One region of the Tepidimicrobium xylanilyticum genome, then DNA from elsewhere that is predicted to be linked to it. Evidence: riboswitches for the same ligand, from Rfam matches in the RefSeq annotation. Region 1 holds a riboswitch; the other holds the start of a gene.

Region 1 (15,910 bases):
CACGCACACCATCTCCAGTATATACATCCCTGACTATATGATCTGTCAAGGATTCTAATTGCCTTAGAGTAAAGGTCATAGGTTCCTTAATTTGGGAACCGGTTATTCTTAAAACTGGCATGTCTAGGTATTGTGTATAAACTCCTTGGTTGTGGTTCCAGGCTGCATCCTTACCTACTTCCTTGTAGGTGGATTCTCCAGAATCCTTCCTGTCCTCATCAAAGGATACAGGCTCTCCTCCTCCAATGATTATCTCCTTCAAAAACTGTACTTGATTAGACCCATTAGGATCGTTATAATCCTTCTTACCAAATATAACCCTTACAGGCCCTCCATCATTACCTAAACCAGAATTATATCCTTCATCAGTAGACCTTATGACATAGGGGTATCCGTTAAAACCATAGGCTACTAATACAGGCATCCCCGTATGAAGAGGCACTTCACTAGAACCATCAAATCTTCCATCACCTAAATCCTCTGGATTCTTTTCATAATATCCATACAATGAACTATCCTTTATCTCCTTGATAGTCATTGGTGCAAAATAATACCTATCGGCTGCTATAAACTGGACACTAGTATTTTCATCTATATTGGGGTCTATTCCTATCTTAAGGAGTAAATCCCATAGTGGAATCCCCTTATACCGATTGTAATACCAGAAGTACTCGCTGTTGGATAAACTGTACTCATCTTCATACTTTAGATCATCCATGGCCTCTATATCAGAAACCTTAAGCCTTACCTCCCCATTCACCTTATTACCATGGATAATTATCTCATAGTTGGTATATTTAAGGTCATCATAAGGCGGATAGGTATGCTCGTATATATTCTTTGCATCCTTCTCCTCTACGTAGATATAAGCAACATTTGAGAATTCCTTGGCTGTGTTCTTATCCTGTTCATATACTAGCTTAAAGCAGCCATTGGCGTTATATTTTTCAGGCCTGTAACCTGCATCTGTGTCCAAATATACAAAGGGTACCTCATTTATTCCATAGGCAATAGTGTAATAGCCTACTTCCTCTATAGGTATAGTTAAGATGGTTTTTCTGGACTTATCCTTAAATATTAGGTTTCCTGCCTTGGGGGTAACCTTTACGTAGTTGTCTACTAAGTATTTTGCATTTATTCCTTCATAGTTGTTTTGAACAACTTTCCCATCTACCTTTTCATAGTATGTAACCTGTTCCTGACCAGCAACATCCTCTTCGATCTGCCTCAAGGAAATAGCCCTATAGCCTTCCACCCCAGGACCTTCGATGGTAAAGGTTGCGCCAGTTATGGCATCTATATTATATGGAGCCCCAACATAGCTAATGTGCTTATAGGGTGAATCCTTGCTAATTCCTTGGCTAAGCTTTTCAGATAGCCTCTCATCGCCAATGGTTATCTTCACAACCTCTTTTCCCCATTGAGATAGGTTCATATCATCAATACTTGTCTGACCAAAAGCTAATTTTGGAAAACCCTTGTCCAAATCCTTGTTGGCAATCTCTTTATCTTCCCATCTAATTGGAGGTGAAAAATTGTTTTTAGGGAAATCGACCAACTCCAAAGTATACTTAGCTATCATGGGCTCAACTTTTTCCTTGGTCTTTTCAGTGAAATCTCGGAAGAAATAGGTGTTTTTAAGTTCGCTTATGGTCTTAGTAAATTCAAAACCATCAGCACAGGTAAACTTAACCTGATAGTCCTTGTCAGTCTTTAGGTTATCCTTACCTATTAATTCGAATAGGTCATACCCCTTTACCTTGATGATCTTGTGGAAATATAGGCTATTGTTTCCAGAAAAATATCTTTCCACCATCTGATACTTATCCCAGTCGGATTCTGTAATTTTGACATCCTCATAAACTCCTGTACCTGTAATCAATAGTTCAACTGCTGCAGCTTCAACTATGTCCCCTAGAAAGGCAAATTTGGAAAGTAGCATCCCTATTATTAATAGGACTGAAAATAATCTATTTCTTTTACCTTTCATAGTTTACCTCCTTCCATTATGGATAAAGAGGGACAACCATTGTTTCCCTCTTCATCTATTTATTAAAACTATTTATTAAACAAGGCATTATATACTATTAAAGCTGCCTCTGCCCTAGTAACCACTTTTTTAGGTTCAAATTTTTCCTCAGCAACTCCCTTAAATACGCCTTGAGCATCTAACCACGCCACTTGGTTAGCTGCCCATGATGAAACTTCGTCCTTATCTTCAAAAGATGTTTTTTCCATTACAAACTTGTTCATCTTCTCCTGATCTACTAGACCAGCTAGTACAGCAGCCCTTCCCACAACAGCAGCTAATTCTTCTCTAGTTATTTCTTTATCTGGTCTGAAAGTTCCATCAGTATACCCCGTAAATAAGCCTTCTCTAACGGCTGCTTCTACATAAGGAGCAAACCAGTTTTCAGCTTTTACATCGGTAAAGTTTCCAGAATATTCCTCTAGTTCATAGCCTATAGCTTCAACTGCTATCTTGCAGAACTGAGCTCTTGTGAAAACATCACCTGGAGCAAATATATTATTACCTACTCCGCTTACAATTCCCCTCTTAGCAAGTTCATAGATGGCTGTTTCTGCAAATTTATACTCTTCTGTAATGTCGGTAAATACAATCTCCTCAATTTCTTTTACTGGCTCTATTTCCGGTTTTGTTAGTTCTTTAACCGATTCCTCTGCTTGTTCAATAGCTTCTCCTACAGTTATTCTTACTACCAATTTAAATACAGTACCAAATTCTCCTTCTTCTTTTAACTTTCTATAGATGACTATTTCCTCACTCTCTGGGTTATCGTCATTATCGATTGGCTCTCCATCAATCTCATAAGCTAAAACATATTTTAAATCTTGGTTTAATATATCTTGTAAAGTCTGTGGATCTATTGGATATCCATCTGATGCTTCAAAATTTACCAAAGCATTTTCAACAGTTAATCCAGCTACTTTCTCTAATATGTAAGCTAAGCTAACCCCTTTAACCTTTACAGACTTTTGACCCGATTTACTGTTGTATATGTATTCTTCATTAATTTGGGCTTCTTCTGGCATAGCTTTTAAATCATCAAGGCTAAATTCCAATTCCTTTTCCACACCTGGTCCTGAAATTTTAATGGCAAAAGCGTTAACATTACCTGCAAATACTATTCCTTGTGACAATATTAATACCATTGCCATAATAATTGAGACAATTTTGAATTTTTTGATAAACATAATACCTCCACCTTTCTAATTTATTTAAATTTAGTCAAAACTAAATTTAAAGCAAATAAAGGGAGAGGAAAAATTTAAAGCAGCATCCCAGATGGAAATGCCGCATCTTTAAACTTCTCCTTTCCACTGGGAGGCTTGACCGTTTCCAGTCAAACCCTATCGGCAAGTTGACCATAAATTTATAGTGTAAATTCCCAGGCCAAAATGCTCGGAGACTATGGAGCTATTCAACTATTCTACTTATTAATACTTTAACATACAAATCTTCCTATGTAAAGCTGTATAGTATCAAAATTATCCATAATATCAAACAGTGTTTATAAGATATTTTGGCAGTTTTAATCTTTTTCTAAATATGCTAAACTATTACTATATAGACAAATTGTAACGGGGTGTTTTTATTGAATAATCTATTTTTAACCGGAAGAATTGGAATAGGTAAATCTACAATATTAAAAAAGGTTTTAAATAATATAGACCTGTCCATCGGCGGCTATATTACAGAAAGAATATATGAAGGCTATTATAGACGATATATTGCGAAATCAGTAAAAAACCCTAATGAACAATATACAATAGTTAGATCTGATTCTAGGGATAACTCAAAGATATGGTTTCCTGAAGCTTTTGAAAAGGGGTTGGCACCACTCTTAGATAAAAGCCTAAAAAGTGACGATATTATAGTACTAGATGAATTAGGCTCATCAGAAAAGAATATAGATGTATTTACCTCTAAAATATTTGAATTATTGGATAGCCAAAAAATAGTATTTGGAGTTTTAAAGGATGAGGACTGTGAATTTTTGAACAATATTCGAAATAGGAAAGATGTAATGATAATTAGAATAACAGAGGGAAATAGAGATCATATTTGGCAGGAAATTATTAACACACTTAAAAATTTTATTTAAATATACTTAGCACTGTAATTCTCGGTCTATATATTTTTTTCTATATCAAATAACGTTAATAACTCCCTTAATGTGTTTAGTATAAAGTCAACATTTTATTTACATATTATTCTATTAATTGACTATAAAAAATACAGAGCATAAGGCTCCGTATTATTCATAGTCTAAAACATTATATGCAATATTGGCGCTGTTATAAGTATGGATAATATAACCCTTTCTATCCATATTATGATAATATCTTTTAATGAAATTGGTATTTTGGTACCCATAATGCATGGTATTGAAGCAGAAAAGAATAATATCTCAGATACACTCACTATGGCTATAAGAAATCTAGTGATAATAGGAGCTTCTGTTACAATTAATGCTGGTAGAAACATCTCTGCTATACTAAGAGCCATTGCTTTAGCTGATAATAGTGGCTCAGGTACTCTTGTGATAAGGGTAAATGGATAGAATATATATCCAACTATATCAAACAAGGGCGTATATTCAGCTAGAACTACCCCTATAACACCAATGGACATTAGCAATGGCCCAATTGATAAAGCTAGTATAACTCCAGATTTCAGATTATCCAATGTACTTTGCACAACAGTTGGGGCATTATCAAAGGCCTCCATCCCCTCTTCTAATGCCAGCTTAAACCTATTACCAGTATATAATTCTTCTGGATATCCTTCCTGATTATTATAATATGTGTCTGGCTTCTTGTTTAAAGGATAAAGTCTTGCTGTTATAGCTGTTACAATAAATGTAATAATCAATGTTAACCAGAAATATAAGAGCCATTGATCCATAATACCTAAAGTTTTAGCCACTATAATCATAAAGGTGGCAGATACAGTTGAAAAACCAGTTGCTATAATAGCAGCTTCCTTTCCAGTATACTTACCTTCTTGATATACCTTATCAGTAATAAGCAAAGCTAGTGAATAACTGCCAACAAACGAGGCTACAGCATCTATAGCAGACCTTCCGGGTGTTTTCCAAATTGGTTTCATAATAGGCTGCATAAAAACTCCAACAAACTCCATTAAACCATAATTGACTAAAAATGCAAGAAATATTGATCCAATCGGAACTATTGTGATTACTGGGATGACGATTTTACTGTAGATAAATGGGATTACGCCTTCAGCCATTAAAAATGCTGGTCCTCTATTAGAAATCCCCATCAATATGAATACAATTCCTAATATCTTAATGAGTGAAAAAACTGCTGTTGTTTTATCCTTGTTCCAAGTTTTGTTTACAAAAGGCAATATTCCGCCTACAGTTACTATTAAACCTGAATACACAGGCTCAAAGTAAGGCAATGTTTTAATATAGTTAACAATATGGTCTAGTGGAATAGAACTATTACCATTCACTTTAATAGGAACGAAGAACATGAATATTCCAATTGCTGCATATAAGATAAACTTAAATATTTTAATTCCATCATATCTATTTTCAGCCATTCTGTTTATAAAACCTCCTCTCATAACGATATACTTATTATATGATTTCTGTAATTATTTATGTCTTTCGTATATCAACCTAGCCTACATCCCTGCTTACGATACTTTAAATATAACATATGAATTTTACTTGCTTCAGAACTTGGATTTAGTAATAATCACATCCTTCATTATCTTTTTCATATTGAACATATCAACTTTACCCGTTTCCTTTTCCATAGCGTTGGCTGTACCACAGGCAGCTGCAACCTTTAGTGCAAATTCAAAATCATAATCCCTATATAATGATGCCACAAAACCTCCTACCATAGCATCACCAGAACCTGCTGGATTTATAGTTTCTATTTTAGGTACCCTAATCCTATAGATATATCCGTTATGAAAAGCTATAGAACCCTCATCTCCTAATGAAATAATCACTATTTCAATATCATTTTCCGCTAAGTATTTACCAGCTTGTACTAGTTCCATTTCCGATTGAATTTTGCACCCCATTATCTCTTCTAGTTCTTCCCGATTGGGCTTGACAAAAAAAGGTTTAGCATCTACTCCTAGCTTTAAAGCTTCTCCACTGGTATCTAAGAAGAATTTCTTCCCTACTTCTTTAGCCATAATGATTAGGTTAGCATAGGTTTCAGGAGGTAAACCATGAGGAAGGCTTCCTGAAGCACAAATAATATCTACTTCTTTTATAATCTCTTTATAAAGTTCATAAAAGGCCAATACTTCATTTCCCGATATGGATGGTCCTCTTTCTGATATTTTCGTACTAATTCCATTTTCAGAAATAATTGAGATGGAGCTTCTACTTTCTTCATTAATGGGGATAAATTCTTGTCTGATTCCCATAAGGTCTAGTTCTTTTTTAATATAATCACCATTTCTACCACCTAAAAAACCAGTGACCATCACCGGAACATTAAAGCCTTTTATCACATTCATCACATTTAACCCGCCACCTTCAGCAGTATATTGGATATCTGTAGCTACAAAGGATTTGCCTAACTGAAAATCTTTAATATTATACCTTCTTCCTATCGAAGGATTTAGACTTACTGTGAGAATCAAACTAGCTCCCCCCTTTTTTTCTACATTATACCACATTAACCTACAAATAATTTAATTGATGTTTACTTCAAAAGGGAGGAGCAAAAAATTATTCTAATCTAATCAATAACTCGCCTAATTCTACATTCTGGCCTTCTTTAACGAAAATAGATTTAACTGTACCTTCCACAGCTGATATTACATGAGTTTCCATCTTCATGGCCTCTATTATGACCATCAATTGATTCTTTTCAACCTTTTCTCCTTCTTTAACCAATATTTTAGCCACTATCCCTGGTATATTAGCACCTATATCCAATTTATTATCTGGATCTGCCTTCTGAATGAACTCAGGTTTATCAACTACTTTGCTTGCTTTATCGAATATCTTTATGGCTCTTCTGCTGTCATTTACTTCAAAATATAGTGTCCTATAGCCTTCCTCGTCTAACTTTCCTATTTCAAGTAGTTTAATTACCAGTATCTTTCCCTCTTCGATTTCGACCTCAGCTATTTCTCCCTCCTTTATACCATAGAAGAACACATCGCTACTTACTCTGCTAAAATCACCATCTCTTACAATGAATTCTAAATACTCTTCAAATACCTTAGGATAAAAAGCATAGGACAGCACCTCTTTCATGGTTGGCTCAATATTATATTTCTCCTTCAAGTAGTTAGCAATTTTATCGAAATCTTCATCTTCTAATAGTTCACCGGGTCTGCAGGTTATTGGTTTTTCTCCTTTAAGCACCAATTTCTGAAATTTCTCAGGAAAACCACCTATAGGCTGACCCATCATACCTTTAAAATAAGCCACCACTGAATCTGGAAAAGCCATACCCTTTGCTTTTTCATAGATATTTTCAGGGGTTAAATCGTTTTGTACCATAAATATGGCCAAATCTCCTACCACCTTTGATGTAGGAGTAACCTTTACTATATCCCCAAGCATTTCATTGACAATCCTATACATCTCCTTAATGTCATCAAATCTATGACCTAGTCCAAAGCTCTCGACCTGAGGCCTTAAATTAGAATACTGTCCTCCAGGAATCTCATACTTATATATCTCTGCTGTGCCAGACTTTAACTCGGATTCAAATTGGCTGTATATTGGCCTTATATCCATCCAGTAATCTGAAATTTTCTGTAAATCATCTAAATCTAAACCAGTAGATCTTTCCGTATATTCTAAAGCTGCAACTACAGAATTCAGTGCTGGTTGGCTTGTCAAGCCTGCCATACTATTAAAGGCAGTATCCACTACATCCACACCCGCTTGAGCTGCCATCAGAATGGTTGCCACACCATTTCCACTGGTATCGTGAGTATGGAGATGTATCGGAATATCTATTTCTTCCTTCAATGCACTAATAAGCTTGTATGCAGCTTGTGGTTTTAATAAAGAGGACATGTCCTTAATCCCTAAAATATGAGCTCCTGTCTTTTCAATTTCCTTTGCAGTCTTTATATAATATTCTAATGTATATTTATCCCTTCTATCATCAAGAATATCTCCTGTATAGCAGATGCAGACTTCAGCCACTTTCCCCTGTTTTAGTACTTCATATATGGCTACCTCCATACCCTTCAACCAGTTTAATGAATCAAATATCCTAAATACATCAATTCCGCTATTAGCCGCCTCTTTTATAAATTCTCTTATAACATTGTCTGGATAATTCGTATATCCAACTCCATTGGCTCCTCTAATTAACATTTGAAATAGTATGTTGGGAATCTTCTCCCTTAACAATTCCAGCCTCTTCCAAGGACATTCTTTTAAAAACCTATAGCTTACATCGAATGTTGCTCCTCCCCACATTTCCAAGGAAAATAATCCTTTCCCTAATACAGAAATAGCCTCAGCAATCCTAAGCATATCTATGGTTCTCATCCTCGTAGCCATCAAGGACTGATGAGCATCTCTCATGGTGGTATCAGTCAACAACAGCTTCTTATTATCCTTAATCCATTTTACCAATCCTTCCGGCCCTTTTTCATCCAGTATCTGTTTTGTACCAGGACTTGGGTTAGTATTATCCACCCTTGGTACCCTAGGAATATTGAAATCGGGCTTATATCCTTTTGTTTCGTTTACCACCTTTTCACCAATAAATTTTAACACCTTAAGCTCTTTATCCTCTTTAGTCTCTATATTAAATAACTCTGGATTATAGGTGATAAATCCAGTATCACACTTGCCACTTAAAAATTCCTTGTGGTTTAAAACATTTATTAAAAATGGAATATTGGTCTTTACTCCCCTAATCTTTACTTCCTTCAATGCTCTAACTAACTTTCTACTTGCATCCTCAAAGGTTCGAGACCAAGCTGTAACCTTTACCAGTAGGCTGTCATAGTAAGGTCCAATGATGGAGCCTGTAAACCCATTGCCTCCATCTAACCTTATTCCAAATCCAGAACCAGTCCTATATTGATCAATGATACCCGTATCCGGTATGAAATTCTTCAATGGGTCTTCAGTAGTCACCCTACATTGGATGGCATAACCTCTAGGCTGAATATCCCCCTGCCCTTTTATCCCTATTTCTTTTGAATCAAGAGAATAACCTTCTGCTATTAAAATCTGTGCCTGCACTATATCAATGCCTGTAGTCATTTCAGTAACAGTATGTTCCACCTGTATTCTAGGGTTTACCTCGATGAAATAATGGTTACCATACCTATCCAATAAGAATTCAACAGTTCCCGCCCCCCTGTAATTGATAGCCTTTCCAATTTTTAATGCATCGTCGCAAATCTTCTGCCTAAGTTCCTCGGAAATAGAAAATGCAGGTGTAAATTCAATAATTTTCTGATGTCTTCTTTGAATAGAACAATCCCTTTCATATAGATGTACTATATTGCCATATTTATCCCCTAATATTTGAACCTCTATGTGCTTTGGCTTTTCTAAATATTTTTCCACGAAAATATCATCAATCCCAAAAGCCTTCTTCGCCTCTTCCTTAGCGCTTTGGAACTGTCTTTTTAGATCATCTTCGCTTCTTACCACTCTCATACCCCTGCCGCCACCTCCTGCAGAGGCCTTCAACATGATAGGGTAGCCATAGGAGTTGGCAAATTCCATAATCTCCTCTACAGAACTAATTGCCCTTTCAATTCCAGGGACAATAGGTACTCCCAAGCTATGGGCCAATTTTTTAGATTTAATCTTATCCCCTAAACTCACCATCATCTCATAGGTGGGACCTATGAACTCTATCCCTACCTCTTGGCATTTCTTTGCAAATTCTGGATTTTCAGATAAGAATCCATATCCAGGATGAATTGCATCTACCCCTTTTTTAAGGGCCAATTCTATAATCTCATCAATACTTAAATAGGCCTCAATAGGTCCTTTATTCCTTCCAATCAAATAGGATTCATCTGCTTTTACCCTAAAGAGGGAATTTTTATCTTCATTAGAGTAAACTGCAACAGTTCTAATTCCCAACTCACTACATGCTCTAAATATCCTAATGGCAATTTCTCCTCTATTGGCTACTAACACCTTTTTAAATCTTTTCCTCATATCCATCACCCTTAACCTTATTATGCTACTAATGTTTATGTGATTCTTTCTATCACCTTTTCAGCAAATTCCTTAGTTCCCTGGCATCCGCCTAAATCTTTAGTTAAGTTTCCCTCTACCTTTAATGTTGCTGATACAGCCCTTTCTATTCTTGTAGCTGCTTCCAACTCCCCAATATGTTTTAACATCATAACTCCAGACAATATGGCCGAAATAGGATTGGCAATGTTTTTATTGGCTATATCAGGAGCAGAACCATGAACAGGTTCGAATATGGCAATGTCTTCCCCCATATTAGCACTTGGAGCCAAACCCAATCCACCAATAAGACCTGCGGCTAAATCGGATAATATATCTCCATATAAATTAGGTGCTACTATTATGTCGTAATCCTGGGGAAATTGGACTAATTTCATGCTCATAGCATCTACAATCATTTCCTCAAATTCTATTTCTGGATAATCTCTAGCTACCTTTCTTCCCGATTCCAAAAAAAGACCATCGGTTAATTTCATAATATTGGCCTTATGGACTAAAGTTACTTTTTTTCTATTTAAATCTTTAGCCATTTGGAAAGCATATCTGCAAATCTTTTCGCTAGCCTCCCTAGTGATTATCTTGATGCTTTCTGCCTTGTTTTCGTCTATCATTCTTTCTTTGCCTATATAAAGGTCCTCCGTATTCTCTCGAACTATTATCAAATCCATATCCTTGTGAAGAGCCTTAACCCCTTCAAAGGATTTAATAGGCCTTATATTAGCAAATAGCCCTAATTCCTTTCTTAACCTTACATTTACACTCCTAAAACCCCCCCCAATAGGTGTGGTTAGAGGCCCCTTTAGAGCTATTTTGTTTTTCTTTATACTATCCATTGCATGGTCCGGCAGGGGGGTACCAACACTCTCCACCGCTTTAGCTCCAGATTCTACCTGTTGCCAATTAATAGGAACTCCTGCAGCTTCTATGATCTCAACTGTACAAGAAATGACCTCTGGTCCTATACCATCTCCTGGAATTAATGTTATATCATATGCCATATCCACTCCTCCTATCTATGAGAAGATCTGGCTTTTATATAGTTTAGTAGTCCGCCAGATTTTAATATATTCCTCTGTCTTTCAGTTACATCTAGCAGCAGAACATATTCCTCATCTTTTGAAATATTTTTTACTATTATCTTATTCCCTTTCATTTGTGTCAATACTTTTTTTATTAGTAATTCATCCAACACATCAATTCGCCCGTAATCTTCTTCTTTTTCAAAGATTAAAGGAAGTATTCCATTATTGATTAAATTTTGCCTATGAATTCTTGCAAATGATTTAGCTATTACAGCTTTAATTCCCAAATACAAGGGCACCAAGGCTGCATGTTCTCTACTAGAACCTTGTCCATAATTATGTCCAGCCAATATAATGCCTCCTCCAAATTCTCTTGCTCTTTTAGGAAAATCTTTATCGCAAGGGATCAAACAATAGTTGGACAGATAGGGAATATTCGACCTATAGGGTAGGAGTTTTGCATTGGAAGGCATAATATGGTCGGTGGTAATATCATCCCCTACCTTTATTAACACTTTCCCACCTATAGTCTCATCCATTGCCTTATTTCTTGGGAAAGGCTTAATATTTGGACCTCTAACTATTTCTACATCTTCTCCCTTTTCTGCTGGACTAATTATTAAATTATCATTGATTAAGAACTTTTCAGGCATAGTTATATTTATATCCTTAACATATTCTTCAGGGTTTGTGATGTATCCAGTTAAAGCAGAAACTGCAGCAGTTTCAGGGCTTACCAGATAGACTTTTGCAGAAGGCGTTCCAGATCTTCCTTTAAAATTCCTATTGAAAGTTCTTAAAGAGACTCCGTCCGTATTAGGGGATTGTCCCATACCAATACAGGGGCCACAACCTGATTCCAATATTCTGGCTCCTGCAGATATAAGCTTTGCTAAGGCTCCGTTTTGAGCTAGCATATTGAGAACCTGTTTGGAACCAGGGGATATAACTAGAGAAACTTCCTCCCCTATAGTCTTTCCCTCTAATATTTTAGCTACCTTCATCAAATCCATGTAAGAAGAATTGGTACAGCTTCCTATAGCTACCTGATTTACTTTAATCCTATTCAAGGAAGATACTGGCACTACCCTATCCGGACTATGAGGACAAGCTATTAAAGGCTCTAATTTATCCAAGTCTATGATTATAACCTCATCATAATGGGCATCAAAATCAGCTTCTATAGGAGTAAAATCTCTCCCTCTTCCTTGAGCCTTTAAAAATCTATAGGTTTCTTCATCGGAAGGGAATATGGAAGTGGTTGATCCCAATTCTGCCCCCATATTGGTTATAGTCGCTCTTTCTGGTACAGTAAGGTACTTTATTCCCTCCCCAGCATATTCAAATACCTTGTTCAATCCTCCTTTAACCTTATATCTTCTTAAAACCTCTAATATGATATCTTTAGCAGAAACACCCGTTCTTAACTTTCCCTTTAATTCTACTTTTACAATATAAGGCATGGTAATATAATATTCTCCTCCTGCCATCGCTACAGCCACATCCAACCCTCCTGCTCCAATAGCAAGCATCCCTACCCCTCCACATGTTGGAGTATGGCTATCGGAACCTAATAGGGTTTCTCCAGGCACTCCAAACCTTTCCAGATGTACCTGATGGCAAATCCCATTGCCAGCCTTAGAATAGTATATCCCATATTTTTTAGCTATGCTCTGAATATATAAATGGTCATCTGCATTTTCTGGTCCCGTCTGCAATAGATTATGGTCTATATAAGCTAAAGATTTTTTTGTCTCCACCCTATCAATACCTAAGGCTTCAAATTGCAAATAGGCCATGGTTCCCGTCGAATCTTGGGTTAAGGTTTGATCTATTTTTATTCCGATTTCCTTACCCCTTTTCATTTCACCAACTACTAGATGTTCTTTGATTATCTTCTCTGTAACAGTTAATCCCATTCTATTACCTCCAGTCTAAATCGCTTTCGAATCCCGTTCATCTAATATGTTTGGAATATATTTAAATACGAGTTCCTCCAACTCATCATTTCTAATGATGGAAGTACGACCATTGGCATATTCATCATCAACCCATTTCTTTATTGGGAGAATCCTTGGGTCCCTTTTATCTATTTTCTTGGAACCCTTCAACCTGAAATAGCCATTTATCCATGCAGCAATTCCAGCCAAGCCAGAATAGGAATTTACTGCCACCAAGGGTGGTCTGCCTAAAATTTTGTCAGTATCGAAACTATTGTATATTTCTTCATCCTTAAGGATTCCATCTGCATGTATTCCAGCTCTAGTAACGTTGAACTCACTTCCAACAAAGGGAGTCCTCTCTGGAACCTTATAGCCTAGCTCTCTTTCAAAATAATCTACTATATCCACGATCACCTTCAAGTTCATATCCTTAGTATTCCCTTTAATCTGCCCATATTCAAACACCATGGACTCAAGAGGGCAGTTACCAGTCCTCTCCCCAATTCCAAATAAGGTGCAGTTAGCAGAAGCTCCACCATATAACCAGGCAGTGGTAGAATTTACAACCACCTTATTATAATCGTTGTGCCCATGCCACTCTATGGACTCAGAGGGTACATGACAATAGTACCTTAGCCCATGGATTATGGCAGGTACAGACCGGGGTAACTCCACTCCTACAAAGGGTACTCCAAGGCCCAATGTATCGCAGGCCCTTATTTTAACTGGCAACCCATACTTTTTAGATAATTCCATTAAGTTTTTAGCCAATGGGGCTACAAATCCAAAGAAATCTGCCCTAGTTATATCCTCGAAATGGCATCTGGGAATTATCCCATTTTCCAATGCACTTTCTGCTATGGAAAGATAGTTCTCCATAGCCTCCCTCCGAGTCATATTCAGTTTATGGAATATGTGATAATCTGAACAGGACATGAGAATTCCCGTTTCCTTAATTCCCATCTCCTTAACCAGCTTGAAATCCTCTTTATTAGCCCTAATCCATGAGGTAATCTGAGGAAAATCATATCCTCTAGCCATACACCTTTCTACTGCTTTTCTATCCTTTTCCGAATAAAGGAAAAACTCAGTCTGTCTAATAATACCAGAACCATTATCCAACTCATGGAGATAATCATAAATCCTCACCATCTGGTCCACTGTCATGGATGACATAGATTGTTGCCCATCTCTAAAAGTGGTATCCGTAATCCAGATCTCCTCTGGAATTTCCATAGGCAGTTGAATATTGTTAAACTTAATCCTAGGTAGCTCATCATAAGGGAATATGTCTTTAAATAGATTTGGCCTTAAAGTATCCACACCATTATAAACCATTTTCAATCCTCCTAATTATGTATTTGCAAGTTAATTTGCTTTTTCATTCATTTTTTATTCATCTAGTATTGTTGTAAATTTTTGTAAACAAAGGCGCGCCACTCTTCAATTCCTTATTTTTATTGTTATTTTTAAACTGTGAGTATGAATGATTGAAACAATTTTAACATAAAACAAAATTAGTTGCAATAGATTTTTGCAAGTTTATTTTTTTATCTTGCATTTTGTTTAAATCCAATTAAGTCTCCATTAGTGCTTTGATCTAAAAATAAAACAGCATGGCAAATTAGCCATGCTGTTTTATTAGCAATCAGTTAAATACTCTATATAAGCCCTTAAGCTATACCTTGTTCTTCCTTTAAATCCAGTAACGGTCTCTGCTGTTATCATGGAATTTAAAACCGCCTCCTCCTCACATTCAGCCACTGCTCTAAAGACTAAATCTATCTTATTTTCATTTAACACTTTAATACTATGTATTGCCTCATCCCTATTATGGGGAATTGTGTTGGCCGTTGAAAAGGCTATTACTATCTCTCCACTACCATGACCTATAAAGGAACCAAGCCTTGCCAATCCTACCCCAGTCCTTTTACATATTCTCTTCAATTGCCTACTGCTAAGGGGTATATCCGTTGCAATTATGGATATTATAGATCCTTCATCTGCCTCTTGCTTCGCTTTCAAGCTCTCAGCTATCTTTATTCCAATATTTTTCCCATTAATGGTTAAATCCTTCAAGGCTCCGTGATTAGATTGAACTAATACACCCACAGTATATTTTTCACCATCCAGTTCTACAATTCTAGACGCTGAACCTATTCCACCCTTAAGCTGATGGCAGCTCATTCCCTTTCCTGCACCCACATCGCCTTCCTCAAAATCTACCATCGCATTTTTTATAGCTCCAAACACATGTTCCTTCTTAACAGCCCGTAAAGATATATCATTCAGGAAACTATCGTTACATTCACAGACTATTGGATTATAGGTAGTAAGTTCAAAATTTTCCTTTTTACATTCTTCTATCATGTATTCAACTAGAGCATCATGAACTAGGCCTACATTCAATGTATTAGTTAATGCTATTATGGATTCTAAGGTCCCCAACTCCTCTATTTGTACCAATCCTATAGTCTTACCATAGCCATTTAATACATAAGAAGCAGCAATCAGTTTATTTAAATATATGTTTTCCTCTCGCGGAATAACCACGGTTACCCCAGTTTTAATATTTTCCCTATCAATTGTTGAATGTCCTACTTTGATTCCCCTTACATCGGTAATCTTATTGAGTTTTCCTTTCGGCAAAGTTCCGATACTTATTCCATAATCTTCAATTCTTCTTTGCTTCATCCATTTGTCCCCCTAAGCTCATTTAGTATAT
Region 2 (15,910 bases), on a different contig from region 1:
CCTAGTTTGGTAGTATAATCAGAGTTTGTATAAAACTGCGTGTAAGTTCTCTTTTGTAGCATTCCATCTCTAAATCTATGTTGCTCTTCAAAATAATAGTAAGCATCCTTCATATTCCTATTATAAAGCCACGTTGCGACGATCACTGCTACTCCAGCAGCTGGTGTACCAAATATACTTGCAATTACACCTATTAACATAGCGTAATCAGAATAAACTAGTGATCTTGATGTATATCCTGATCTCACTACTTTCCAATTAGAATCTGGGATACATGGTACTTTCATCGTAGGTGAAGCGTTATTATATAAGTCAAATGTTTCTAAACTCACTATTTTTAGACTAATTGTTTATATTATGTTGCCATTCTTGTCTTCTATCATTATATTTTCATCTTTTTTAAAAATAGTAAAAGTATCATCATCAGTCGTTACTATATATTTATATGTGCCATCTTTTTGTAAATAAGATTCTACAAATTCTATTTTATTATCTTCTTTATTTTGTATTTTAATTTTAGTATATTCTTTAGATTCTATTATTGATGTTATTATCAAATTCTCTTCTTTAAATAAAAAATTACTATCGTCATAAGCCAAAACCTGAGATGCAAACATAAATAACATTAATACACTTAACAAAAGTGATATCCCTCTTATACTATTAATCATATTATTTTCCCCCTTTCATTATTCTTTTTTCGATAATCTTTATCAAAACAATTAAAGCTAAACCAGTAAATAGTATTACTGCTGTTAATGTATCACTCATACCTAACCGTGAGTTTGTAAAAACGGCAAACAATACTACAATAAAAATAATCCACTGCAGGATAAAAAATAATTTATTTTGCATAATATAACACCCCTTTTGATTTTTAAACATAAAGTGCAGTTATCACACCATTTTTATTTCACCACCTTTATTTGATTACTTGAGTAATACATATTTTGATGTTGTTATATAGTATATTATTGTTTAAAAAGCCAACAAAATAGTGGGAGCCTTTTACAATTTATTTAAATATTCTTATTAAGCATAGACTATATATTGCAATATATTTAATTGAGGAAATTGTATTATTACACTTTTGAACCTGATTTAAAAAGTATAATTATGCATTTTTTATTTATACTGAATATACCACATTTAATATAAGTTTTGTCAAAAACGGTACGAATGGTAAGAAAAACGGTATGAATGATTAAAAACAGAACCTCCATTCCTAAGAACAGAGGTTTATAATCACTTAACTATAATAATCTCACCTATATTTTCAAATCCATATCCTCCCAAGGCTTCTACCCTTTCTTTAAACTCCTGGGATTTTAAAGTCCTTATAAATTCCTTAACCCTTTCATCTTCAAGTAATTCATAGGGTAGCAAAAAGTCGTAGTCTTCGTAGGCTATATCGATAAAATCTAAATCCAAAGCCTTGGCTGCTGAATATATGCCTAGTCCTACACTGGCAGAGCCAGTTTTTACCGCTGTGGCTACTGCCATATGGGTTGTCATCTCCCTGTCGTAGCCTCTTATATTGGCTGGATCGATATTTTCCTTATTCAAATGGTAATCTAGTAAAATCCTAGTTCCTGCTCCCCTTTGCCTATTTACATATACTACATCTTCCCTTACTAAATCTGAAAAATCCTTAATCCCCTTAGGATTCCCTTTTTCTACTATAAAGCCTTGATGCCTTTTTACACCCTTTATAAGGGCCATCTTCTGCCCTGGAAAATACCTTTCCACATAGGAGATATTATATTCTCCCGTTTCCAAATCTAAAAGGTGAATTGGCGCAATATGGCATTCTCCTCTTTTCATGGCTAGGATTCCCCCCATGCTTCCTACATGACCTGATGAGAGCTTTACCATATCCCCTAAAATATCCATTATCATATCGTGGCTGCCAATGGAAACTAGGGTTTCCTTTATCCGATTTAATGGCTTAAGTAGCTTTACCTTTACACTGCCTCCTGCATCTACCCCTTCTAAGGATTGGGGTATTATGGCTATGCCATCTGCCTTTACTAGGCTCATGGTAACTCCTGCACCGCTGGATAGAGGAGTAGCTATTAGCTTATCCTTTACATAGCCCAGATTAACCCTTATAAGCTCCCTACTCTTTAAAGTAGATGTTATCTTCTTAGATATGATGGCATCTACAAAAGTATCCTTTTCCTCTTTTAGGCCAATGTATTTCAATATTATAGGTGTGACGAAGGTTTCAAAAACCAGATAAGCGGATACTGGGTAACCTGGGATGCCCATTACAGGCTTTCCATTTATTATGCCTAAAATGGTGGGCTTACCCGGTTTTAAGGCAACTCCATGAATTATTACTTCACCCAATTCCTCTATTACATTGGCCGTATAATCCTTGGAACCTGCCGATGAACCAGCTCCAATTAATAAAATATCGTTTTCTTCTACTCCTTTTAATACGGCCTCCTTAATCTTTTCATAGTCATCCTCTATGGGAGAATACCTTTTAGGAAGGCCTCCTGCCTCCACTGTTAAGGCCTCAAACACCCTTGAGTTGGAGTCAATTATCTTTCCAGTTTCAAGCTCTTTTATTTCCTCTATTATTTCTGAGCCCGTTGGAAGGATTCCTACCTTAGGTTTTTTATATACCCTTACCTTCTCTATACCTCCAGAAATTAAAGCCCCTATGTCGATAGGCCTTATTTTATGCTTAGAGGGTAGTATCATTTCGGTGGCTACTATATCCTCCCCAATAGGCCTTATATGCTGCCAAGGATGGGCAGCTTTTAGTATTTGTACTTTACCATCTCCCAACTGGATTACATCCTCTATCATTATTACCGCATCATAAGGATCCACTACTGGATTTCCTGTATTGATGTATAAAAAATCCTTTCCTTCTTCCAATGTTTTGGGATTTATTTCAGTAGCCCCTATGGTTTTAGCCGATTCAACTAAGATTCCATCCATGGCTGCAGCATTATAATTTGGAGAGGATAGCCTGGCATATACAGCCTCAAAAGTTACCCTGCCTAAAGAGTTTACTACATCTATTTCCTCCCATTGGGCTTTTATATTCAATTTGTCAAAGTATTCTTTTTTAGCCACATCCACATCTATATTATCTATATAGATATTCCTCTTATTATTCACCTTGATAAACACCACCTTTATTCAATTAACAATTGACAGCCATATTCCATTCACAATTTAAAATTCACAATTGTCCTAGGTTACCTATAGCAAGTAGACTTCCCTTTCCTCTCCCTTATATATCCCTTCCTCATGGGGTTTAATTATTATATAGCCGTCGGAGTTTGATAATAAGGTTATCATGCCGGATTTTCCGAAGCTAGGGCTAGCGTATGTTTTGCCATCTCTTTCTTCCAATTTTACCATTTGATAAGTTTGCTGGCCTGGTGATGATGGGAAGTTAAAGTCCATTATGGCTTTGGTTTTTAATTTGTGGTTATGAACTTCCATCTTTTTATAGATAAACTCCTCTATAATGGCTCCAAATACTATGATAGAGGATACGGGATGGCCTGGTAGACCTACTATCAGTTTCCCCTTACCTTCTCCTAAAATGGTAGGCTTGCCTGGTTTTATGGAAATGCCATGGACAAATACTCCCCTGCCCTCAAAGGAATCGATTACCCTTGCCGTATAATCTCTAGCGCCTACAGAGCTTCCTCCAGATATAAGGACAATATCGGATATGTCTAACCCTTTTTCCACTTGTTGCCTTAATAGTTCATAATCATCCTTTACAATTGCTTTTCCAGTTATTTCTCCTCCTAGTTTAACTATGGCAGAATAAAGGGTATAGCTATTAATATCCCTAATCTTACCTAATTCTAATTCTTCATCTAAATCTATTATCTCATCTCCCGTAGAAATTATATAGAATTTAGGCTTTTTATATACCTTAACCCTAGATATGCCTAAAGCAGCTAACACTCCTATTGATTCAGGAGTTAGCCTTTTTCCCCTTTTAAGGGCCCTTTCCCCCTTCCTTATATCGTCTCCCTTTAAGATTATATTTTCATTAAAGGCGATGGGTTTATACACCATTAAATTTTCTTCATCTAACTTTTCCGTATATTCCACCATTACCATTCCATCGGCACCTTGGGGAATCATGCCGCCTGTTGGAACATACATGGTCTCTCCAGATTTTATTTCCTTTTCAGCAGCCTCTCCCATCCTCACTTCTCCCAATATATTAAAGAGGCTTGGCACCGACTCGCTGGCCCCTTGGCTATCTTTGGATTTGATGGCATAGCCATCTACGGTAGAGCGATTAAACTCTGGCACATCTATATGGGAATAAATGTCCTCTGCTAAAATCCTGTTGGTTGCTTCCAAAATGGATACCTCTTCTGCCTTAAATTCATACTCCTTAAAAGCTTCCATCAATCTATTTATTGCCTCTTGAACCGAGACTACATCAAAAAAATCCATATTTAATGACCTACCTTTCCAAATGGATAATATCATGGCATAACCTTTCCGATTGCTCCATATTATGGGTGACGATTATTACCGTCCCATTGGTTTCCTCATTAAACCTTAGTATTTCCCTTTCCATAACTTTTACCGATTCTGGGTCTATGTTGGATGTAGGTTCGTCTAATAATAGTAATTCCGGATTAAATACTAAGGCCCTAGCTAAGCTTACCTTTTGAGATTCCCCTCCTGATAGGAGATGGCCTTTCTTGTCCTTTAATCCTTCTATTTCTAACCTTTCCATTATGTTCTTTACCCTTTCTCGCCTTTCATCCCTATTTACTCCCCTCACCTTAAGAGGATATTCTATGTTTTCATATACCTTCCTTCTGAATAGGTAGGGCTTTTGGAATACTAAGGTCATCTTCTTATAGATGTTCTTATCTAAAAGCTTTCCATCGTATTTTACAGTGCCTAAAAACTCCCTATCTAGGCCGGATATGATGTTTAGTAAAGTGGATTTGCCAGAACCATTAGGCCCTATTAGGCCTGTAATCCTTCCTCTTTTGATTTTTAATTCTTCTATGTCTAAAACTAGTTTTTCCCCATAGTATTTTTTTAAATTGTGAATACTTATTTCCATACTAATCATCCCCACTATAAGAATAGATTAAACTATTAATTCCAAAGGAAATTATGAGTAAAACTATGCCTAAGGCTATGGCCATAGGATAATCTCCCATGGAGTTCATCATGGATATGGTAGTGGTAATAACTCTGGTTCTATTCCTGATGTTACCCCCTACTATCATAACTGCTCCAACTTCAGATATGGCCCTAGAAAAGGCAGTTACTATATTAACCATTAAATCCAATTTAAGCTCTTTAATTATCAGTATTATAATATCTAGTTTATTCCCTCCTAAGGTTTGGCCTATCCTTTCTATCTCCTTTCCCCTATTTTTAGAAAGGCTGTAGGTAAGGCCTAAAATCAATGGGGTTACCAATAATGTTTGAGCTATAATCATAGCCTTAGGAGTATAAAGAAGGTCAAACTTTCCAAAAGGCCCCCTTCTTGAAAGCAAAATGGCAACTACTAAGCCTACAATGACAGAAGGAATGCTCATAAAGGTATATAGTATTCGAGAAAAGGCCCTTTTACCCTTAAATTCCTTCAAGCCTAGATGAATTCCAAGGGGAATGCAAAGAAAGGATGCTATTATAGTAGCTGTAGTCGAAACGATTAAGGATAGGGATATTATGCCATATACTTCCTTATCAAACCCTATAAGTAGTTTTAAAGCTTCCTTAAAACCTTCCTGTATGTAATCCACATAATTCACCACCTAAAACATAAGCTGCATATCATAAATTTAATATGCAGCTTACTATTCCTATTAGTCAAGTTTTGCATTTGGCACAAATAATGGCATTCCGTATTCTTCAACTCCATATTCTCCTATTAACAGCTGGGTATCAGGAGATAACAGCCAATCCATAAACCTTTCTGCACCTTCTTCGTCGATTCTTTCCTTTACTTCATCATCGAATTTCTCTGGATTTACAGGTATTATACCGTATTGGTTGAATAGATTCTCATCACCTTCTATTATTATGTCTAAATCTAGAGTATCTCTCATGCTTAAGTAGGTTGCCCTATCACTAATGGTGTAAGCTTGTTTTTCATCGCTAATCTTTAACACATCTCCCATACCGGAGCCAGCCTCCAGATACCATTCTCCTGCTGGTTCTATTTGGGCTTCCTTCCATATGGAAAGCTCTTTCTTATGGGTTCCTGAATCGTCTCCCCTGGAAATGAAGGTATATTCATTTTTAGCAATGGTCTTTAGGCCTTCTAAAATATCATTTGGTGAGTTCTCCTTTAGGTTTAAAGGATCTTCCTTAGGACCTACAAGGATAAAGTCATTATACATTACATCCTTCCTTACCTTTCCATATCCTTCCGCTACAAACTCTTCCTCAGATTCCTTAGCATGAACTAAAAGAATGTCTGCATCCCCATCTCTTCCCATTTGCAAGGCCTTTCCTGTACCAACGGCTATTACATCCACCTCTATGCCAGTCTCCTCTTCAAATATTGGCAATATGTAGTCTAATAGTCCACTATCTTGAGTACTAGTAGTGGTAGCCAATATAATCCTACCACCTGTTTCTTCTTCTACACCATTTTCTACCACATCATTTTCTTCCACACTGTCTACATTTTCCTCAACTTCACCTACATCTTGACCCTCATCCTTGGGTGTACAGCCTACTAGCACAGTAAAGATAAGTAAAATACTTAAGGTTAGTGCTAATATCCTTTTCATTGGAATCATCTCCTCTTTGTATTTTTTGAGTTCTAAAACTTTTAAAAAAGAAAAAGTCCTTGGAAAGGACTATAAAGCCATATGAATATGGCTAAACTTATCATTTTCCTTTCCAAATACGGGAGGCATAAGGATTTCTCCTCATACCCATCGGCTTAATTTTCATAGCCTAAGCCTTAGAAAATCAAGCTCGGAAAATTTGTGTAGATATTCATTTTTTGTCCTCTGGCAAATCCTATAAGGGTGATTCCTAATTCCTCTGCCAAGTCCACCGATAAACTGGTGGGGGCTGAGCGGGATACTATTACTGGAACCTGCCTTTTAGCAGATTTTATAAGGATTTCAGAGGATATCCTTCCGCTGGTTAGAATTATCTTATCCTTGGTTTCAACTCCCTCTAATAGGGCTTTCCCAAATATCTTATCTAGGGCATTATGCCTTCCTATATCTTCTTCAAACAGAATTATATCATCTTTACTACATAAAGCACAGCTGTGGACTCCACCTGTATTTAGGAAGAGCTCCGATTTTTTATTAAATTCCCTTATAAGCTCCTTAATCCTTTCCACTTCTACAGCTAAGGGTTTTTCTATTTTCTTAGACTTGAAGGAATCTAAGACATTATAAAATAGAGTCCCCTTGCCACAGCCTGAGGTTATGGTTCTTTTTCCCCTTAGTTTTTCACTAAATTGGTTTATATTCTTTAGGTAAATATAACCTAAACCCTTATCTTCATCAATTGAAATTCTATCTATATCTTGTAAGGAGGTTAGGAAACCTTCGGAATAGAGAAAGCCTACCATTAACTCCTTTAAGGAACCGGGACTACAAAGAAGAGTTATTACCTCCTCATCGTTTATGAATATGGTAAAGGGATATTCTTTTATTACCACATCCTCCTCTTCCTTGGCTTCATCCCCTTTTATTCTTACTATATTTACCCTTTTAATACTCTCCATCCTATCTACCCCAATTTTGACTATTTATGGTCTTTAAATAGTCGTATAATTCCTCTTTTGTATTTAAATTTAAGAACATATCCCAATTGGGACTGAACTCCCTAGCCTTTTCTTCCTCTATATAATGGACTTTTAATTTAGACAATAGGGAGTTTACAGACCTTCTATTTTGGGTTAGGTGTTCTTCAATATCTTCTATTATACCCTTAGAATAAAAAGCGTTAAAAGGCTCAATCCATTCTCCATACTTTGTTACACAGGCTTTTACATTTGCCCCCTCTATCTGACTCTTCATATATTGTATATAGTCCAGGTTTATATTTGGCATGTCACAAGCTATGAAGTATACATAATGGGAATTGGCTACCGTAAGACCTGCATGGATTCCAGATAGGGGCCCCTTTCCCACTATTATATCCTTGGTTATTTTATCGCTAAAGCCTAGATAGTATTCGGATTTATTGGTTACCACTATTATTTCATCGAATAGCTTACTTAATTTTCTCCTTAAGCTATCTATAAGCCTTCTTTCGTTTATCTTCAACAGCTGTTTATCAAAACCCATGCGGCTACTCTTGCCACCAGCTAGTATAACAGCTGTGCCAAATTCTTTCATACCAACACCTACCTAGCGCAATCACCAGTTTGGCCTTTAAGTATCTCCAAACCATGGTGAAGGCTATCTATTATATATTCTAAGGATTCTTTGACTGCTTTTGGACTTCCTGGAAGATTTACTATTAGGGTTTCTCCCCTTATGCCTGATACGGCTCTAGATAACATAGCCCTGGGGGTAATGCTGAGGCTATAGTATCTTATAGCCTCAGCTATTCCATTAGCCATCCTATCGCAAGCTTTAATTGTAGCTTCAGGAGTTACATCTCTTTTGCTAAATCCCGTCCCTCCTGTGGTTAAAATTAAATCTAGCTTCAATTCATCGGCCATATGAATCATCTCTTCTAAAAGAGACTTTTCATCATCAGGAAGAATCACTGATTTTTCTACCTTGTAGCCTTTTGATTCTACAATTTCCTTTATAATTTTTCCGCTTAAATCTTCCCTTTCTCCAGCACATCCCTTATCACTGGCTGTAATTATTCCTACTTTAAACATGCTTTCAACTCCCTAATCTTTCCAATCTAACAGCAGCTACTTTCAATTCTGGAATTTTAGCAATAGAGTCTAATTTAGTATTGGTTAGGTAATTAGCTGCCCCTTCAGCAAAGTGGAAGGGCATAAACAATACATTTTCGTCTACTATGTCGGTAACTTTAGCCCAGGTGATAATGCTACCTCTTCTTGAAGTTAATCTTACCTTTTCCCCATGGGAAATGCCTAATTTATTGGCCGTTACCTCATTTATCTCCACATAGGATCTAGGGGACAGTTTATTCAATCCTTCAACCCTTCCTGTCATAGTCCTAGTGTGGTAGTGGTAGAGTACCCTTCCTGTAGTAAATATAAATGGGTATTCCGGATCTGCAACTTCTGCACTCTGCCTATGGTCTATTGCCATAAATAGTCCTTTACCCCTAGCAATGGTATCCTTATGGAGATACTTGGTTCCTGGATGATCTATATCTGGACAAGGCCATTGGATGCCTTCTTCTTCTATTCTATCGTAGGTTATTCCGCCATACTGGGGTACAACCCTTCTAATTTCCTCCATTATCTCAGAAGGATGTAGGTATTTTTTATTATAGCCCAGCCTATTCATTAGCTCCATTAAGATTTGCCAATCGGGCTTAGCATCTCCAACTGGCTCAATGGCCTTTCTAACCCTTTGAACCCTTCTTTCCGTATTAGTAAAGGTTCCGTCCTTTTCCGCAAAGGAGGCAGCAGGTAATACTACATCGGCTAATTCCGCTGTTTCCGTTAGGAATATATCCTGTACCACTAGGAAGTCTAAATTGGTTAAGGCCTTCCTTACGTGGTTAATATCCGGGTCGGATACCATTGGGTTTTCACCCATTATATATATGAATTTAATATCTCCTTTTTCTGCTGCATCCAATATTTCAGGAATGGTTAGACCTGCTCTATTTGGAATACTGGTCTCCCACAAGCTTTCAAACTTCTCCTGAACTTCTGGATTGAATACCTTCTGATAGCCTGGTAAATCGGCTGGCAATCCACCCATATCGCAAGCTCCTTGAACATTGTTTTGTCCTCTTAATGGATTAACTCCAGCCGATTCCTTTCCAATATTACCACAGAGTAAACTTAAATTGGATATGCTCATTACCGAATGAGTTCCCGTAGTATGTTGAGTTATTCCCATAGCATAATAAATTCCTGCTTTTTCAGCTTTAGCATAAATGAGAGCAGCCTTTACAATATCCTCTTCTTTAACGCCACATATTTTGGCTACTCTATCGGGGGTATAATCCATTATTAGCTCTTTAAACTCCCCAAAGTTTTCTGTTCTCTCTTCTATGAACTTCTTATCATATAAATCATTATTAATGATTACATTCATCATCCCATTTAAGAGGGCAATGTTAGTTCCTGGTTTTATCTGTAAGAATACATCTGCATAATCTGCTAATTCAATCCTTCTTGGATCTGCTACTATTAGTTTTGCTCCTCTTTTCACTGCCCTCTTCATGACCGTTCCAATTACTGGATGATTTTCAGTGGTATTAGAACCTATTACGAATATAGCATCGGTATTTAATATCTCCTCAATACTATTGGTCATGGCACCACTGCCCAATGTTGTTGCAAGACCTGCAACTGTTGAGGCATGTCAGAGGCGGGCACAATGGTCCACATTATTGGTTCCTATAACAGCCCTAAACATTTTCTGGAATAAATAATTTTCCTCATTGGTACATCTAGCAGAAGTAAGGCCGGCAAAGGCTTCTGGACCATTTTTTTCTTTAATTTCCTTAATCTTATTTACTATTAGCTTATAAGCTTCATCCCAGCTAGCCTCTTCAAATTTACCGTTCTTCTTAATAAGGGGCTTTTTTAGCCTGTCCGGGTGATTTATAAAGGAATAGCCAAATCTGCCCTTTACGCATAGTAAGCCATTATTAGCCTTTCCCTTAACTGGCTCTACTCCCACAACCCTGCCGCCTTTAACTAGCAATTCCATCTGACAGCCTACACCACAATAGGAACAGGTAGTCTTAACTTTCTTTACCTCCCAAAGCCTAAACTTTTCCTTCCTCTTAGGCATTAAGGCTCCCACAGGGCAAGCTGCTACACAGTTTCCACAGGATACACAATTAGAAGTAGCTAATCCTAAATCAAAGGGGGTAACTACCTTAGTATTGAATCCCCTATTTTCCAATCCTATTGCATTGGTACATTGAAGCTCAGAACATACCCTAACGCATTTACCACACAGTATACATTTATTAGGGTCATAAGTATAGAAAGGGTTAGAGTCATCTATAGGGTAGTTCTTCTTCTCGCCCTTATACGACCCCATCTCAACCCCATATTCAAAGCAATAGTCCTGCAGTTTACATGATCCTGATTTGCTACAAGTCAAACAATCGTTTGGGTGGTTTGAAAATAATAAATCCAATATTTCTCTTCTTGCCCTTATTACCTTTTCGCTGTGAGTTTCAATGACCATTCCATCTCTTACCTTAAGGGAACAAGAGGTTTCAAGCTTTCCTTTCCCTTTCAATTCAACTAAGCATAATCTACATGCAGCATGGGGTTCTAATCTATGGTCATAACATAAAGTTGGTATGTCTATTCCTAATTTTCTGCAAGCTTCAAGTACTGTAATATTATCAGCCACATTATACATCTTTCCATTAATGGTTATATTAGCCATCTTATTCAACTCCTACTTGCTTTTCTCCTCTTCTAGTAATAATTTTTCGAATACATCACCCAATTCTAAAGCTTCCTTCCAACTAGTTTCTACAAACTTTCCATTAACCTTTTTATAAGGAGTCTCAGGTTCATTTACATATAGAAATTCAGTAGTAAGCCTTCCCTTTAAGCATAAAGGCCTTCCTTCAGATGGAGCTTTTGCCCTTACTGCAATATTTTTTCCCCTTTTAGATATTACTTCAAAATTACATCCATAATCACAAGCTTTACATTTAACACCCTTTATATCGCTATCCCAAACTCTAGTTTTTCCTAATAGCCTCTTATCCACTAAAGCTCCTACTGGACATACAGTTACACATCTATTACAGGATACACAGGTAGATTCCTCTAGTGTAAAATCTGCATCAGCAACTATTCGGGTGTCAAAACCCCTGCCTGCAAAGGATAAAACCTTTCTATCGTGAACCTGAGCACAGGTTCTTACACATTTACCACACAGGATACACTTGCTATCGTCCTTTAATATATAAGGACTGGATGTGTCTACATAATTAGGTCTTCTTGCCCCACCGTGTTTCCTAAACTTAACATCATATCTATAGGCATAGGTCTGAAGTAAGCATTCACCTGCTTTTTGACAGGTTAAACAATCATTAGGATGGTTGTCTAAAAGGAGTTGTAGAATTTCCCTCCTCATGGCCACTACCCTTTCCGATTCGGTATATACAACCATCCCTTCCCTTACCTTAGTAGAACAGGAAGCTTCTAACTTTTTTCTTCCCTCTATCTCTACTAAGCAGAGCCTACAAGCAGAAACTACCTCTAAATTGGGGTCATAGCATAGAGCAGGAATATCTATGCCTATTTTCTTTGCTGCTTGAATAATATAATAATCCTTGGGCACTGTTACCTTTTGCCCATCTATAGTAAGAGTTACATTTCCCATAATAAACCTCCCATTTCTATCTCTTGATTACAGCTCCAACTGGACAAACCTCCATACAAGTACCACATTTAATACATTCATCGGTATTTATTACATGTCTTTCCTTTACTTTTCCACTAATGCAAGAAACAGGACAGTTTCTAGCACATTTAGTACAGCCTATACAATTTTCTGTAATAAAGAACTGTAATAGGGCTTGGCATGAACCGGCTGGACATCTCTTTTCGTATACATGGGCTTCATATTCATCCCTAAAATACTTCATAGTAGATATTACTGGATTTGCAGCAGTTTGTCCTAGACCGCATAAGGAACCATTGGTTATGGTTTCAGATAGGGATTCTAGCCTATCTAAATCCTCTGGAGTTCCTTCCCCATTGGTTATCCTTTCTAATATTTCTAACATTCGTTTAGTTCCTTCCCTACATGGAACACATTTACCGCAGGATTCTTCTACGGTAAAATCCAAGAAAAATCTTGCTATATCTACCATGCAATTATCCTCATCCATTACAACCATTCCACCAGAACCCATTATGGAACCCAACTCTGCTAAGGATTTAAAATCTACAGGAGTATCTATGTATTCCTTTGGTATACAACCACCAGAAGGTCCTCCTGTTTGAACTGCCTTAAATTCTTTCCCATTAGGTATGCCTCCACCTATGTCGTAAATAATGTCCCTCAATGTAATTCCCATAGGTATTTCAACTAATCCAGTGTTGTTAATCTTACCTCCTAATGCAAATACTTTGGTTCCCGGTGAATCCTCTGTGCCGATATTTTTAAACCACTCTACTCCTTTTTGAAATATTACCGGGATGTTTGCAAAAGTTTCCACATTATTTATTACCGTCGGTTTCCCCCATAAGCCTTTATGAGCAGTTCTGTGGATTTTAGTCCTTGGCATTCCTCTCCTGCCTTCTATGGATTCCATTAAAGCAGTTCCTTCACCACATACAAAAGCTCCTGCTCCTAATCTTAACTCTATATCGAAACTAAAATCTGTTCCTAATATGTTTTTGCCTAATAGGCCCTTTTCCTTGGCCTGTTCTATGGCAATTTTTAATCTTTTTACTGCTATAGGATACTCTGCTCTTACATATATATAACCTTGATCGGAACCTATTGCATAACCACAGATAGCCATAGCTTCCAATACAGAATGAGGATCTCCCTCCAATATGGACCTATCCATAAAAGCACCCGGATCCCCTTCGTCCGCATTGCATATTACATATTTTTTATCTGCTGAATACCTATAGGCAGTTTCCCATTTTACGCCTGCTGGGAAGCCTGCTCCACCCCTTCCCCTTACATTGGCAGCCTTAACGAAATCGATTACCTCTTGTTGGCTCATTTCAGTTAATACCTTAGCTAAAGCTTGGTAGCCGTCGAAGGCTATGTATTCATCGATATCTTCAGGATTTATAAGTCCGCAGTTTCTTAAAGCCACCCTAGTTTGTTTTTTATAGAAATTCACTTCATTAACGGGTAAAATGGCTTCTTCTTTAACTGCTCCTTGGTACAAGAGCCTTTTTACTAGATTTCCATTTACAAAATGTTCCTCTACTATTTCATCAACATCTTCTAGCTTAACATGGCTATAGAATATACCCTCTGGATAGATAACTATATTAGGACCAGTTTCACATAAACCGAAACAACCTGTTAATGATACCTTTATATTATCCAGTCCTATTTCTTCAGCTTTCTTTTCTAATAGCTGTCTAATTTCATCTCCTTGAGAAGAATGGCATCCAGTACCACCACATACTAACACGTGAACCATTTTGGATTTCATATCTATTTTGTCATAGGATATAATAGACTGCTCCCCGCGTCTTACATTGATTTTTGCCAAGGTATCCTCTTTAATCCTATTTAATTCGTTAATAGTTATCAAATTACCACCTCCGAATTATCTATACTTTTCTATAATCTCTTCTACATCGTCGGGCTTTAACTTACCGTATACATCTTCGTTAACAGTCAATACTGGAGCTAATCCACAAGCCCCTAAACATCTAGTGGCATCAATGGAAAATTTTCTATCGGGCGTAGTTTGTCCCACGTCTATTCCTAATACTTCTTTTAACTTGTCCAATATCTCCTGAGAACCCTTTACATAGCAGGCTGTACCTAAACACACACCGATTTTATATTCCCCTTTGGGTATGAGAGAGAATTGAGAATAGAAGGTTGCTACTCCATAAATTTCGGATAGGGGGATTTTAAGCTCTTGAGAAATTAACTTTTGGACTTCAATGGGAAGATAGCCGAATGATTCCTGAGCTTTATGCAGTACCGACATTAAAAGGCCCTTTTTCCCTTTGTTTTCTCGCATGAAAACTTTTAAATCTTTAATCTTTTCCTCGTTTGCCTCCCAATCAAATGCAAATTCCATTTCCTAACCTCCTTTATATGTCCTATTCAAAAATAGACAGCCAATTACAATTATGCTGCCTTCTCATTCAATGTTGCAGTTAATATTTGCTTTATGATTATTATGAAAATTTAATTTATTACAAATTTAATACTAATGTATTTTAAGTCAATTGTCAACATTAGCAATACAGGTGTCGATAGAGGAATTCTATCCATGTAAAGCATAAAAAGGCACCTTAGCAAGCTTTTGCTAAAGTGCCTTTTCTTTTACCAGCATGCTGGGGATGGAAAAGTATCCTTCCCTTCCAAATATTATATTTTCTCTGCTAATCCTAGTATATGCTCCTGCAAACTTTCCGTTATACATATAAACTCCAATATTAAGTTTAAAATCCCTAACCTTAAGCTCTCCGTCTTCAAATTGAACAAAGGGCCTAGTATATGGGGCTATGAACTCCTGAAATAGGTAATCCTTGTTCCAAGAGTCTTTTAATATTTCTTCCCACTCCTCTTGGGTGTAATCCCTACCAGCATGAACTCCTTGAGATGCGTAAGAGTCTATAGGCTTAATTATATATCTATCCTTATTCATTAAAACCCTATTGAATACCCTATCATCGCCGCCAAATTCCTCTGTAAAAGGTACATGGTTTTTTATAAGATTTCTCTCTTCCTCTGAAAGAAATTCAAGGGTTTCTTCATCATGGAGTATTTTAAATATGATCTTATTATGCATTATCTGAGACCTTAAAGAACCTATTGAACAAACTACACCATCTTTATAGGCCTGTATTAAATCTGGAATTTCATCGGCCTTTTCAATAAATTCTGCTGTAACTATTCTCCTATATATAAGGTCTATCCTCATGTCTTCATAATAGAGTTTTCCATCTATATATTTTAGGTCCTTTGGATCTGCAATTACTGCATTATAGCCCTTTTTGATATAGGCTTTCTTAAAGGTTTCAAATTCAGCAGTAATCCCACTTTCTATAAAGTCAACAATGGCTATGTTGGGCTTATCAACCTTTTTACTAAATTTATCATATATT

The links. A riboswitch is a leader RNA that binds a small molecule or an ion and turns the genes downstream of it on or off. The one in region 1 is predicted to bind molybdenum cofactor.
Region 2: it holds a riboswitch for molybdenum cofactor, as region 1 does, so the genes downstream of both, BLV68_RS10420 (substrate-binding domain-containing protein) here and BLV68_RS03215 (S-layer homology domain-containing protein) in region 1, are expected to answer to the same signal.

Annotation. Positions count from the first base shown of each region.
Region 1 covers NZ_FNNG01000002.1:202,426-218,335, forward strand. The annotation lists gene BLV68_RS03210 (S-layer homology domain-containing protein) at 1-1,990, opposite strand, end outside; gene BLV68_RS03215 (S-layer homology domain-containing protein) at 2,059-3,216, opposite strand; molybdenum cofactor riboswitch at 3,317-3,442, opposite strand; gene BLV68_RS03220 (nucleoside-triphosphatase) at 3,618-4,127, shown strand; gene BLV68_RS03225 (YjiH family protein) at 4,292-5,593, opposite strand; gene BLV68_RS03230 (1-phosphofructokinase family hexose kinase) at 5,729-6,661, opposite strand; gene BLV68_RS03235 (pyruvate carboxylase) at 6,750-10,181, opposite strand; gene BLV68_RS03240 (isocitrate/isopropylmalate dehydrogenase family protein) at 10,217-11,218, opposite strand; gene BLV68_RS03245 (aconitate hydratase) at 11,230-13,161, opposite strand; gene BLV68_RS03250 (beta/alpha barrel domain-containing protein) at 13,177-14,523, opposite strand; gene BLV68_RS03255 (DmpA family aminopeptidase) at 14,827-15,879, opposite strand; gene BLV68_RS03260 (ribonuclease H-like YkuK family protein) at 15,898-15,910, opposite strand, start outside.
Region 2 covers NZ_FNNG01000009.1:105,396-121,305, reverse strand. The annotation lists gene BLV68_RS10455 (hypothetical protein) at 1-248, opposite strand, end outside; gene BLV68_RS10450 (hypothetical protein) at 351-671, opposite strand; gene BLV68_RS10445 (hypothetical protein) at 673-855, opposite strand; gene BLV68_RS10440 (molybdopterin biosynthesis protein) at 1,246-3,138, opposite strand; gene BLV68_RS10435 (molybdopterin molybdotransferase MoeA) at 3,223-4,449, opposite strand; gene BLV68_RS10430 (ATP-binding cassette domain-containing protein) at 4,460-5,077, opposite strand; gene BLV68_RS10425 (ABC transporter permease) at 5,079-5,768, opposite strand; gene BLV68_RS10420 (substrate-binding domain-containing protein) at 5,832-6,764, opposite strand; molybdenum cofactor riboswitch at 6,854-6,971, opposite strand; gene fdhD (formate dehydrogenase accessory sulfurtransferase FdhD) at 6,941-7,723, opposite strand; gene mobA (molybdenum cofactor guanylyltransferase) at 7,725-8,339, opposite strand; gene BLV68_RS10405 (MogA/MoaB family molybdenum cofactor biosynthesis protein) at 8,348-8,836, opposite strand; gene fdhF (formate dehydrogenase subunit alpha) at 8,841-11,519, opposite strand; gene BLV68_RS10395 (2Fe-2S iron-sulfur cluster-binding protein) at 11,532-12,470, opposite strand; gene BLV68_RS10390 (NADH-ubiquinone oxidoreductase-F iron-sulfur binding region domain-containing protein) at 12,487-14,373, opposite strand; gene nuoE (NADH-quinone oxidoreductase subunit NuoE) at 14,392-14,877, opposite strand; gene BLV68_RS10380 (circularly permuted type 2 ATP-grasp protein) at 15,109-15,910, opposite strand, start outside.